DNA from 4 places in the Bradyrhizobium algeriense genome. Region 1 is predicted to be linked to each of the others. Evidence: predicted binding sites of a transcription regulator. Region 1 holds the regulator's gene; each other region holds the start of a gene.

Region 1 (3,208 bases):
AGGTCGCCGCCGGCCGCCCGTTCGAGCGGAAGGTAGGCCAAGGCGAAGCGATGAGGATCTTCACCGGCGGCGTGATCCCTGACGGCGCTGATGCCGTCATCATCCAGGAAGACACGGCCATCGACGGCGATCACATCGCCATCACCGAAGCCGCCGTTCGAGGGCGGCATATCCGCCCCGCCGGCGTCGATTTCCGTGAGGGCGATGTGCTGCTCACGCGCGGGCGCCGCCTCACCGACCGCGATTTGTCACTCGCCGCCGGCATGAACTATCCGGAGCTTGCGGTGCACCGCCGCCCGAAAGTCGCAGTGCTCGCCACCGGCGACGAGCTGGTGATGCCGGGCGCTACCCCCGGCCCAGGCCAGATCGTCTATTCCAACGGCTACGGGATCCGAGCACTGGCGCGGGCGGCGGGCGCCGAGGTCGTCGATCTCGGGATCGCCGCCGATACGGTCGATGCCACCGCGCAAGGCATCCGCCGTGCGCGCGAGGCAAACGCGGATATCCTGATCACCATGGGCGGCGCCTCGGTCGGCGACCACGACCTCGTCAAGCGGTCGCTGGAGGCCGAGGGGACGGCCATGATGTTCTGGCGCATCGCGATGCGGCCGGGCAAGCCGATGATGCACGGCAGGCTGGGCACGATGCGGGTGATCGGCCTGCCCGGCAATCCCGTCTCCTCCTATGTCTGCGGCTTCCTGTTTCTGGTGCCGTTGATTCGTGCATTATCGGGCCGCGACGCCGTCCATCATCGGCGCGAAAGCGCCCTGCTGGGCCACGATCTCGCTGCCAACGACCAGCGTGAAGACTATCTTCGGGCCCGCCTCGAAGCGCGCGAAGACGGCACGCTGATCGCGGTGCCGGTCAGTCACCAGGACTCATCGCTATTGGGGAATCTCGCTGCGGCACGGGCACTTGTGATACGTCCGCCGTTCGCGCCGGCTGCCGCGAAGGGTTCGCGTTGCGAGCTGCTCCGGCTGCCGGAATGACGCCTGAACGGCGCCTTTGAGGGTGTCTTCAGCCGAAGCCGCAATGCGTTCACCTGAAATTAAGTGGTTGCGGAACACATATCGAACATATAGTGTCCGTTCATGATTTGTTTCGACTGCTAGTGTCTATGGTTGGGAGTTTTGGGGACTCCCGCGATGGACCCTGGAGATTCGGGACCGAAAGACTGTACCAACCGGGGGAATGCTCGCGATGCTTACGCGCAAACAGTATGAACTTCTGCGTTTCATCAATGAACGGCTGAAGGAAGCCGGCGTACCGCCCTCCTTCGACGAGATGAAGGATGCGCTCGATCTGCGCTCGAAATCCGGAATTCACCGCCTCATTACGGCGCTGGAGGAGCGCGGCTTCATCCGCCGCCTGCCCAACCGCGCCCGCGCCATCGAAGTCATCAAGCTGCCGGAGCTGGCTGCCGCCGGCAACGGCCGCCGCGGCTTCACGCCGAGCGTCATCGAAGGCACGCTCGGCAAACGCCCCGTAAGCGCGCCGGCCAGCGAGGACGACGGCAACCGCCCGGTCGCCGTGCCCGTGATGGGCCGGATCGCCGCCGGTACGCCGATCGAGGCGCTGCAGACCCGCAGCCACACCATCAGCGTGCCGCCCGACATGCTCGGCTCCGGCGAGCATTACGCGCTCGAAGTGCGCGGCGATTCCATGGTGGACGCCGGCATTCTCGACGGCGACATGGCACTGATCCAGCGCAACGAAACCGCCGACACCGGCGACATCGTGGTGGCGCTGATCGACGAGGAGGAAGCCACGCTAAAACGCTTCCGCCGCCGTGGCGCCTCGATCGCGCTGGAGCCCGCCAACGCTGCCTATGAAGTGCGCATCCTGCCGCCGAACCGGGTCCGGATTCAGGGCAAGCTGATCGGTCTGTACCGGAAGTATTGAATGGTCGGGTTACCGACAGGACTGCGACGGCCCCGGCCTTCGGCCGAGGTTTTTTGTGGGGCGTGGGGAACTAACCTGCGTTATCGCGTTTGTGATTTAAGCGCAGTGCGTCCGTCGCAGAAATGCCCAGAAACAAGAAAAGGCTCTGCGCCAAGTCTACTCTGATAGAGGCCTGTGCCTCCTTCAAGACACGGGTCAGCTATCTCAAATGAGGGAGCCATCCGATGTGTGACTATAGCCTGCATGCTGTGGCAACGCGACCGGCCCAGGTCGGCGAGACGCTGATCACCACCACATTCCGCGGTACATCGACCCGCGGCTTTGCGTCGGAACGCGAGCCCGCAGTGGCGGTCTGCATGCTTCCCGGCACCGAACTGGCGTTCACCGAGGACGTCAGATACGACAACCGATGGATCTGGACGCGAACCACCGACTGGCGGGTCGGCAAGTTCAACCAGATTGAACCCGAAGTGTCCGATCGCCATCATGACGCGATCGAATTTCCTGACGGAAGCCATGTGCTGGTGACGCAGCTTTGCGAAGGCCAGCGCGCGACCGTGCTGCAATTGCCGGTGACCGAGGGCGAACGGTCGGCGAAGGCAAAGGAAGCGGTGACGGAGGCGCCTCGGGCCGGATCCATCGTGACCGGATAAACGACGCACATGCGATCCGCCGGTTTCAGGCCGGCGGATCGTGGTGATATGGTTTTGTGAGAAACTGGGCGCCGAGGGGCAGTCGGTGGTCAACAAGGTTACATGGCAAAAAGCCGGTCGCGTCACGGAGCCCGGACGGTACATGTTCCGGTACGGCTGGCTGACTATCACGGCCGAAGATCTCGCGATCTGGCGGCAATTCCCCGAGGCGTCGTTCACGCTGGTCAACCTGCCGTCGACCCCCGACGCGCCGGAGGAATTCCACCTCGGCGCATTCGAAATACCGGCCACTCCCTCAAGTCCCCCGCTCGACGAGCACTGAAATTCATCTAGAGCCCTGGGGTTAGATTTTTTGATTTGACGCGTTTTCTTGACGCGAACCGGTCTCCTCCCCGGATCAAGTCCGGGGCAGGCTTTCGCTGGAGCTCTACTCCTCCGCCTGAAGGTCGGCCTCGGCCGGCGTGGCGTCGACCGCGCGCGGCACGACGCGTGGCGCAAGCACGGTGGCGTCTGCCTCGCTCTCGTCGGCGATGGCCGGCGACCACGGGCGATCGATCCCCCTGGGTTTTGCCGCCTCGACGACAAATCCCTCACGGCCTCGCCGCAACGCCATCGCGCCCTGCCGCCGCAGCCGGTCGGCATCGATGACCGAA
Region 2 (3,208 bases), 1.6 Mb from region 1:
GCCGCGGTCGGTGCAGCGCCCCTCGGACTCTGAAAGGCTGTAGCGCAACGGCCTATTCCGACATTCGATTAGGGGCGATTTGATCCCTGCGTCCCGAACGCAGTGCACATCTTTTAAGTTGTTGATTTTTCTTGCGGTGGCGGGCACCTCTGTCCCGTTTTGTTCACGGTCGTTTCACCCAATTCGTTGCGATTTCGTTGCGGCGTTCTCAGGGAGAACGGCGCTCGCTGCGACCTTGGTTTGCCACGCATCTTTGTACACACGGTGTGTTGCCGGGCTCAGATCTTAACCCTGGCCCGCGACGGTCACAGGTCCTTTTCGGCAAGCTCGCGAAATTCGTCGGGAACGGAACGAGAGATGCCCAGCACCACCGAGCCGTACCCAATGGCATCCCATCCGAAGCGATCGCGGATCTTATCGACAGCACGGTCGGCCGCCCACCGTGCCATGCCTGTTTTGGTGCCGGGGCGACGAGGTTCATCTTGAAGTCCAAGCGGAAGTTCCAGCTCGAGATCCCAGTGCTCCTCAAGATGCGACACAGAGATCGCCAGGAGCGAGATGGTCTTCTCGTCAGGGTGTTCCGCGATGACCGCGCGCACTAGCTCCTCGGCGAGCTCGGCGAGGATCACGGTCGCGGAGATTGGTGCATCGAGTGTTAGCGAGCGAGTAACTGAGTTCAGGTCGGCGAAGCGAACGCGGACCGTCACGGTTCGGCCCGGCCTGGATTTGGCCCGGAGCCGGGTGCCGATTCGGTCTGCAAGGTGAAACAGGGTAGGTCGAAAAACTCGCTCTTCGGCACACTTCACGCCGATCGCCGACTGCGCTCCCGCAGATCCAGCCCGTCGGTGGGTCTTGATTTCGCGTGGATCGCGATTCCATGCCAGCGCTGAGAGTTTCTCTCCTGCCGCGGGACCGAGCAGCCGTTCAAGCGACCATCTTGGTGTCTTTGCCAGCTGCCCGATCGTCAGCACGTCGATCTCGGCCAGCCGTGCCTTTGTAACCGGACCCACTCCCCACATCAGCTCGACTGGCACTTGGTGAAGGAATTGCAACTCGGTGTCGGGATCGACAACCACCAATCCGTCGGGCTTGGCCAACTGCGACGCGATTTTTGCCAGATGCTTGGTGCGCGCGACACCGACCGAGATCGGAAGGCCATACTCCACCCGCACCCGTTGGCGGATTGCCGTTGCAATTTCAGCAGGCGAACCGAAGAGATGAGTGCAGCCCGCAACGTCGGCAAAGGCCTCGTCGATGGAAATCCGCTCGACGAGGGGCGTGAAATCGCCGATCACCTTGATGGCGGCATCGCCCAGCCGTTGGTATTCCTTGAAATGCCCGCTGACAAAAGTTAGTTGCGGACAGAGTCCGCGCGCTTGTCGTCCCGGCATCCCGCCACGGACCCCGAAGGCCTTAGCCTCGTAAGAAGCGGCGAGCACGACTCCGCCGCCGACGGCGATCGGTTTGCCGCGTAACGACGGGTCGAGCAGCTGCTCTACCGAGGCATAGAAAGCATCCAGGTCCGCATGGAGGATGGTGGCTGTCGTTGCCATCCCGATCGTTGGCCCGTGACGTTTCGAGGAAGTTTCACGCGGAGAACATAATGAGAACACACATGGATGAAGTCAAGCCGATCCTGCGCCCCGTGACCAGTTCCAACATAAGGCCGTGGCTCTACGTTTCCTTCAGTACCTGACGCCGCCGCTACCGAGCGCGCCGACGACGCCGGCAATGATTGCGTTGCGAACGTTGCGCATCAAATGGTCGTTTCGGATCTTCCGGGTTGTCCTCATAGTCTAAGCGGGTTTCCATCCGACCCATGCCGCAAACAACCATGTCGTGGAAGGCGTCGCCTTCCTCATCTCCCGCGTCGCATTGCTGGTGAAACCACTTCGCCGCCGACGTCAGAAGCTCGTTTTTCTTCACAACGCCGGGCGTTCGCGGCAAGAACTGCACTTCCTGCCGATTGCTAGGATTCGACTCAATCGGCCAGAAGGGGGGAGAGGGAGTGCAGTTCTGTCGCTACAGCTGCGTCAGCAGTTCGTCGATCCGGATTGGGAAGCGGCGGAGCCGCACGCCGGTCGCGTGCCAGATTGCATTCGCCACCGCGCCGGCGCTGCCCGTGATGCCGATCTCGCCGACGCCCTTGATGCCCAGCGCGTTGACGTGCGGATCGTGCTCCTCGACGGTTAGCACGTCGAGACTGGGCACGTCAGCATTCACGGGGATGTGGTACTCGGCGAGGTTGGCGTTCATGATCCGGCCGCTGCGGCGATCGATGATGGCCTCCTCATGCAACGCAAAGGACAGGCCCCAGATCATGCCGCCGAACAGCTGGCTCCGCACTAGATGCGGATTGATGATGCGCCCCGCGGCGAACGCGCCGACCATGCGGGTGGCGCGGATCTGGCCGAGCTCGGGATCGACTTTGACCTCGGCAAACACGGCGCCATGGGCATGCATCGCATACTCTGCCTGCGCCGCCGTATCAGCGCCGCCCATGCCGCGCGCCTCAATCTCGGCAAGGCCGGCGCGAGCGAGGATGTCCGGATAGGCCTCGCTACGACTCTCATCGTCGCGGCGGAACAGTTGCCCGTCGCGCGCGATCACGCCGGCATTGCCGGCGCCGAACAGCGCTGAGCGCTCGTCATTGGTTGCGAGATCGGCGAGCCTGGCGATCAAGGCCGCTCCGGCGTTGTGGATCGCATTTCCCGCGGTCGCGGTGTGCGCCGACCCGCCGGCGATGCCGCCGTCCGGCAGATCCGACGTGCCGGACCTGAATTCGACTCGGTCAACATCAAGGCCGAGGCCGTCGGCCGCGATCTGGGCCAACGCCGTCCAGGCGCCCTGCCCCATGTCATGCGCGCCGATCTCCATCACGCCTGTGCCGTCGCGGCGGATCACAGCGCGGGCTTCAGCCTGGAACATCATCGCTGGGAACGTTGCCGTGCCGAGACCCCAGCCGACCAGAAGGCCGTCACCATCGCGCATCTGCCGCGGCGAGAGCGGACGTTTCGCCCAGCCGAAGCGCGCGGCGCCCTGCTCATAACAGGCCCGCAGTGCCTTCGAGGAGAACGGCTTGCCGGTGATCGGCTCGACCTCGGCATAGTTCTTCAGGCGGAACGCGAGCGGATCCATGCCGCAGGCCAAGGCCATCTCGTCGATCGTGCTCTCCAACGCAATCGATCCGGTCGCCTCGCCAGGCGCA
Region 3 (3,208 bases), 110 kb from region 1:
ACCAGTTCGGGGCGAAGCCATATTCCAGGCCGACGCCGACCACGCCACCCCAACGGGTGTCATCGACGCTGTTGGCGAGCTGGACACCGGTGCCGGTCGCGAGCACGCGGTAGCGATCGGAGGTCACGGCGGCGCCGCCCTTGAGGTAGAACAGTACGTTGTTCGCGGCGTAGCCGACCTGACCGGTGAACAGTCCGAAGGCATCGACACGAGTGTCGTTGGTGAACGCCGGAAGCAGCGGGATCGCATTGCTGCCGTGGAAGTCAGCCCAGTTGCCCTGCGCTTCCACGCCGAACACCCACGAAGCAGCCTGCCAGCGGTAGCCGATCTGACCACCGACGGTGCCGCCGGTTGCGTCATGGCTGCCCTCCGAGAAAGCGATGCCGAGGCTGGTCTCGTCCCAACGGTTGCGGCTCGATCCCCAGCCGCCGTTAACGCCAGCGTAGAAGCCGCTCCAGTTGTACACCGCAACCGCCATCGCTGGTGCTTTGGTATATGGCCGTGCGGCAAGGTCTGCGGCAGTCGCGGGGGCGATTCCAAGCGCGATCAGAGCGGTGGTCGTCAACAAAACTTTCTTCACGTTTCTTCCTTTCAGCATTTCCAACGCAACTGCAGGAGTGGTCAATTTGAGGTTGCCTGCGCATATAGCGTGAAGAGATCGCAGAATGCTGTCGCCGAAAAACCACATCCGCGGCAAAAGTAGGTAATATGCAACCGTGGCGGGTATGACTATCCCGCAGTACAACCAAACAAAAAAGGCCGGCGTGAAGCCGGCCTTTTCGATTCCGTTCGTTGAAAGCGAAGATCAGTACCTCGCCGCGATGCCCGGGCCGCCGAAGCGGTAGTTGATGCGGGCGGTGACGATATCGACGTCCTGAGTGATGCGGTCGTTGCCGAGGAAGGCGCCGGTCGCGTCGACAAAGGTGTGGGTGCGGTCCTGCATGAACAGGTGATTGTACTCGACGCCGACCGACCAGTTCGGGGCGAAGCCGAATTCGATGCCCGCGCCGACCACGGCACCCCAGCGGGTGTCGTCGCCGGTGGTGGCAGCCAAGACGCCCGTGGGAACATCAAAGACGCGGAAACGATCCGCCGTAACGGCCGCACCGCCCTTGACGTAGAACAGCACGTTGTTGGCGGCGTAACCGATCTGGCCCGTGATCAGGCCGAACGCATCGATGCGCGACTCGTTACGGGCGGCGGGGAAAAGCAGGCTCACATTGCTGCCCTGGAAGTCGGCCCAGTTGCCCTGGCCTTCAACACCGAACACCCAGGTGCCGGCCTGCCAGCGATAACCGATCTGACCGCCGACGGTGCCGCCGTCTGCGTCATGGCAACCCTCGGCCCCGATGAACGCGCCGGTCACGTCGACGAAATCCCAGCACTTGCGGCTCGTACCCCAGCCGCCGTTGGCGCCGATGTAGAAGCCGCTCCAGTCGTACACGACGGCGACCGGCGCCGGCGGGGCCTTGGTGTAAGGCCGTGCCGCGAGGTCAGCCGCCGCCGCAGGGGCGGCGAACGCGATGAGGGCAACCGTACTCAAGAAAACCTTTTTCATGGGTCTATCTCCAGCTCTTCCGCTTTCCGTTGGTCCCGAAGCGTTTCGAAATGACGCGAGCATTCGCGCCGTTCGACAACCTCTATATCGCGACTCGCCCGGAAATGGTGTCGCCGGAATGCAACATGTACAAACGAAGTGTATTTACCCAAGCTAATGATTTACCTGCCATATTCACGATACCGTGCGGAACTTTCGGGTTCCATTTCGGAAGGTTTTCGGTTCCCCGTGAGTTCCCGGTAATCGCGCTTGGGTTGCATCGTGAGAACCGGGCCAGATATTAGGTGCTGGCGGGAACAAAGCTGGAACGGCTGCGGGGGCGATGCTATATGTGGATAACCGCCGGCTTGCCGAGGGATCGCTAAGTCGGCGGAGCCTGCGAGTGTATAGGGTCGTTCGAATGTCCGGAAACGGACGCAGAAGGCGGACAAGCAACAGGTCAAGAATTGAAGGCGGCCGGCACTTGGCGGGTCCGACCAGTAATTTTTGCCAGTGATTTTTTGCCGGCGATTTTTTGCCGGCGATATCGAGTGGAGAGCGGCGATGGCGGGAAGCGTGAACAAGGTGATTCTGATCGGCAACCTCGGCAAGGATCCTGAAATCCGGCGGACACAGGACGGGCGGCCGATTGCCAATCTGAGCATCGCGACGTCGGAGACATGGCGCGACAAGGGCACCGGCGAGCGTAAGGAAAAGACCGAGTGGCACCGCGTCGTGATTTTCTCCGAACCGCTTTGCAAGATTGTCGAGCAGTATCTGAAGAAGGGCGCCAAGGTTTACATCGAGGGCGCGCTGCAGACCCGCAAATGGACCGACCAGAGCGGCGTCGAGAAATACTCGACCGAAGTCGTGCTGCAGGGTTTTAACTCGACCCTGACGATGCTGGATGGCCGCAGCGGCGGCGGTGGCGGCAGTTTCGGCTCCGACGATTCAGGCGATTTCGGCTCCAGCAGTCCGGCCAGTTCCGCGCCGCGCCGGGCCGTGGCGGCCGGTGCCCGCAACAGCGACATGGACGACGACATCCCGTTCTGAATCGGGGTCTTCGCCCGGCACATTGGCTCGCAAGAAATTCTCTTGCGAGAACTGGCATCTGCGCCTGCGTTACGACTGATGCGCCGGCGCAAGAACCGGCCGCATTCCGGCTGAAAAGCCGTTTCTTGTATTGCGCCGGGGGCAGACGCGTCGCGATCCGGGCCCGCGGGCGGTTGGCCCGGCCGTTATGTTATTAATATTTACATGAGGTATTTCACTTAAGCTGATCGCTGCCTCGAACGCCAATCGGTCTTCCTCCGGGAACCACCGCCATGACCCTCGCGCCGCTGCTGGATGCCGCTCCCGCGATCCCCGTTCATGCCTTCGCGGCAATGGCCGCTTTCGCCCTTGGCCTCGTCCAGTTCGCTGCGCCGAAGGGCACGCTGCCGCATCGGACGGTCGGCTGGATCTGGGTCGGCCTGATGGCTGTCGTCGCCGCCAGCTCGTTCTGGATCCACGAGATCCGCTTGCTCGGCCCATGGAGCCCGATCCATCTGCTGTCGATCTTCACGCTGATCGTGCTGCCGATCGCGGTGTGGAGAGCCAGGCGCCATCGGATCGCCGATCATCGCCGGATCATGACGATGATTTTTGGGGGCGCGCTGGTCATTGCCGGGC
Region 4 (3,208 bases), 2.5 Mb from region 1:
CGATATCGTGCGCGCGAGTGAACACACGCTTCGCGTGGCAAAAACATGTCCAGCCGGGGAAAGCTAGCGGGATCGCGCTCAGTAAAGCGTGCGCAGCGGCCGCTCGGCCGCGCCGTAGGGCACCCAGCGGCAGGCAAAGGAAACATAGCCGCCGTAATTGGGTTGCACGCCGAGGAATTTCACCACCTTGCCGTAGCGGGCGCAGTGGTCAACGGCGAGCTGACGGGCGTCGGCCTGCATCGCGAGCGGATAGGCGATGATGCCGCCGGTGTCATTGCCCTTGAACGGCGGCACCGTGTCGATGTCGAACCACTGCGCCTGCGCCGGCGCCCCCGCCAGCATTCCGCCCATGACGACCAGGCACATGGCAATCAGGCTCGCGGCCAGAATTCTTCGCATCGCAGACTCCATTTCGCTCGAAGCCCACCATAGTGTGCGCCGGTGGCCGTGAAAAGAATGGTTGCAGCACGAGGCGGAGTTCGCCGCCAGGTGTTGCCGCGCTGCACTTGACCTCGTCAGGGCTTCGCGGCACCGTCTCTCACGTTGATTTACCGGCGGATTCCCCATGCGCAACCTGTTCACATCCTTGAGAGCACTCGGCCCCATCACGGCGGCGGTCGCCCTGCTGGTCTCCAGCCCTGCCGCCCAGGCCGCCAACCCGCTGGAGCTGAATTTCGGGCTGTTCGGCCCCAGCTATGACGGCCGCGTCGCCGAATGCGAGCGGGCGCTGTCGACGATCGCGGCGCGATTCCAGGAGAAAGAGGGCAAGTTCTGGAATTCGGCGCTGACGATCACCGGTTTCGGCCGAATCCACGAAACCGCGTTCCGGCCTTGGCAGTCCGATAACATTCCGCGCCGCTATTGCAGCGGTGACGTGATGCTGAGCGACGGCAAGATGCGCACCGTGCACTACTCGATCATTGAGGATGGCGGCTTTGCCGGCTTCGGCCAGGGCGTCGAATGGTGCGTGACCGGACTTGATCGCAACTGGGCCTATAGCCCCGGCTGCCGGGCCGCACGGCCCTGATTCCCTGGTCCGCGCCGATTGAACAGAGCCTTCGGCGGCTGACGTTCGCGATCATTTAATTTTGTTCTTGAAATGTTCCGCCTCCCTGCTAGGCTCCCGGTAGTCGAGTAGAGGGGCGTTCGATGCACCGATTTGTCGTTATTTCGCGGTTTCTGATTTCGCTGGCGCTTGTTGTCGTCTTTGCCGGAATGGCGTCCGCGCAGGACCGCCGGCAGAACGCCCCGGGCGAGTTCGATTTTTATGTCCTTGCCCTTTCGTGGTCGCCCTCGTTCTGCGAGGCGGCCGCCGAGCGTGGCAATAGCGGGCGCTCACAGGTCCAGTGCGAACGGCCCTATTCCTTCGTGGTTCACGGCCTGTGGCCGCAATATGAGCGCGGCTTTCCCGAATATTGCCAGCGGCCTTCGCCGCGGCTCGATCGCAACATCATGACCTCGATGCTGGACCTGATGCCGGCGCCCGGCCTGATCTTCAACGAGTGGGACAAGCACGGCACCTGTTCGGGCCTTGGCGCGCGGGCCTATTTCGAGAGCATCCGCAAGGCGCGCGCGGCGGTGAAGATCCCCGAGGAATTCCTGCAATTGTCGGAGCAGAAAACCATCGCTCCGGGCGATCTCGAGGCGGCCTTCATCAAGATCAACCCGGGCTTGAGCAGTTCGGCGATTTCGGTGACGTGTTCCGGGAAGCGCCTCAGCGAAGTACGGGTCTGCCTGAGCAAGGACATGCAATTCCGCGCCTGCGAGGAAACCGACCGCCGCGCCTGCCGCCGCGACGAAGTAGTAATGCCGCCGGTGCGGGGCGGCTGAAGATCCTCTTCCGCGATGCCAAGGCCAAGGCATGGCGGCCCGTCCTGCGCAGACTACCCAGAGTTGTCTGCGTTCCCGGTCATCCACGGCTTTATTGTCGTCTGCAAGGCACGTGGATGGCCGGGATTCCTCTACACCAGAGCGGCGTCAAGCACGAATATCCACGCTGGTGTGATCGGCGAAGCTCAGTCGTACCGATCCATTGCTGCCGTGATCGAAAGCAAGGGAATCGTTCGAGCCCTTGAAGTTTACAGTGGTCCTGCCGTACGACTGGGTGACGATAACATCATCCTGCGAATAACCACTGATCGAGAAATCGACGCTGCCGTTGCCGATCCGAACGACATCGTTGCCGTCACCCTTGGCAAAATTGATCGTGGAATTATCACCCGTTACATTGATGTAATCGTCACCGGCGCCGCCCGTCACGGTCGAAGATCCACCGACCCAGATCATATCGTTACCAGCGCCCGCATCGATGACGGAATAATCATGGGTCCACACATGGTCATCGCCGTCGCCGGCCGACACAGTCGCATGTGAGTATGTGCGGACGGTGTCGTCACCGGTACCGGCATCGACAACCGCATTGTCGTAGGCGTTGATATGATCATTGCCGGCGCCGCCGCTCAGGTTGGCGTGATCGTAGGCGCTGAGGCTATCGTCGCCGGCACCGCCATCAAGGGTGGAATTGCCGTAGGCTCTGAGTATGTCGTTTCCGTTACCACCCGAAACGCTCGAATACGCATAGGTGCTGATAGAATCATCGCCGTCACCGCCGGTGACCGTTGAATGACCGTATGTGCTGATATGATCATTGCCGGCGCCGCCATCCACGGTCGAATGACTATAGGTGAAGACGACATCGTCACCCTCGCCGGCGACGACGCTGGCCTGGCCATCGACACCGATCACATCGTTGCCCGCGCCGGCATCGATCGTGGCGTTGCTGGCCTGAACGTGGATGCTGTCGTCACCGGCTCCGCTGATAATCTCGAACAGATCCATGCCGACCGACAACCCGTCGTTGGTGCCGCGAAGCCCCGCCGCCGACCCACCAGTGCGAAAGGCATCGACCTGTGCCTGAAGCTGATCAACGGCGGATTGTTCTGCCGACGCCCGCGCCAGCAACATCTTGGCGCGGTACGAGATGCTGACCGTGGTGGCCGAAGCGCCGGGCGCCGAGGACGATGCCCGGCTGAATACACTTGCCGTGCTGACCTTGGTGCCTGCATCCGCTGCCGCGGTGCCGGCCTGCGAAATCGACCAAGTGGTGTACGATGAATAGGCAGCGGCAATCACACTCATGAGGCACTTCCTTCTTTCCCAGGAGCACCAGAACACCATACACCCTTAAATAGAAAGTTAGCGGATGGGC

What was found. The regulator LexA, encoded in region 1, represses DNA repair genes until DNA is damaged. The targets are predictions, from matches to a motif close to TGTTCNNNNTGTGTTCNG.
Region 2: the regulator LexA is predicted to act here: its motif matches at 1,595-1,612, upstream of dinB (DNA polymerase IV).
Region 3: the regulator LexA is predicted to act here: its motif matches at 1,851-1,868, upstream of V1286_RS16215 (single-stranded DNA-binding protein).
Region 4: the regulator LexA is predicted to act here: its motif matches at 1,090-1,107, upstream of V1286_RS28335 (ribonuclease T2).

What each region holds. Positions count from the first base shown of each region.
Region 1 is NZ_JAZHRV010000001.1:3,395,709-3,398,916, forward strand. It holds gene V1286_RS16735 (molybdopterin molybdotransferase MoeA) at 1-989, shown strand, start outside; gene lexA (transcriptional repressor LexA) at 1,201-1,902, shown strand; gene V1286_RS16745 (hypothetical protein) at 2,127-2,555, shown strand; gene V1286_RS16750 (hypothetical protein) at 2,641-2,877, shown strand; gene V1286_RS16755 (ComEC/Rec2 family competence protein) at 2,983-3,208, opposite strand, start outside.
Region 2 is NZ_JAZHRV010000001.1:5,042,597-5,045,804, forward strand. It holds gene dinB (DNA polymerase IV) at 306-1,553, opposite strand; gene V1286_RS24405 (portal protein) at 1,705-1,986, opposite strand; gene V1286_RS24410 (xanthine dehydrogenase family protein molybdopterin-binding subunit) at 2,023-3,208, opposite strand, start outside.
Region 3 is NZ_JAZHRV010000001.1:3,286,620-3,289,827, reverse strand. It holds gene V1286_RS16225 (outer membrane protein) at 1-580, opposite strand, end outside; gene V1286_RS16220 (outer membrane protein) at 806-1,558, opposite strand; gene V1286_RS16215 (single-stranded DNA-binding protein) at 2,102-2,590, shown strand; gene V1286_RS16210 (DUF2306 domain-containing protein) at 2,863-3,208, shown strand, end outside.
Region 4 is NZ_JAZHRV010000001.1:5,866,994-5,870,201, forward strand. It holds gene V1286_RS28325 (hypothetical protein) at 79-399, opposite strand; gene V1286_RS28330 (hypothetical protein) at 566-1,027, shown strand; gene V1286_RS28335 (ribonuclease T2) at 1,150-1,830, shown strand; gene V1286_RS28340 (calcium-binding protein) at 1,978-3,138, opposite strand.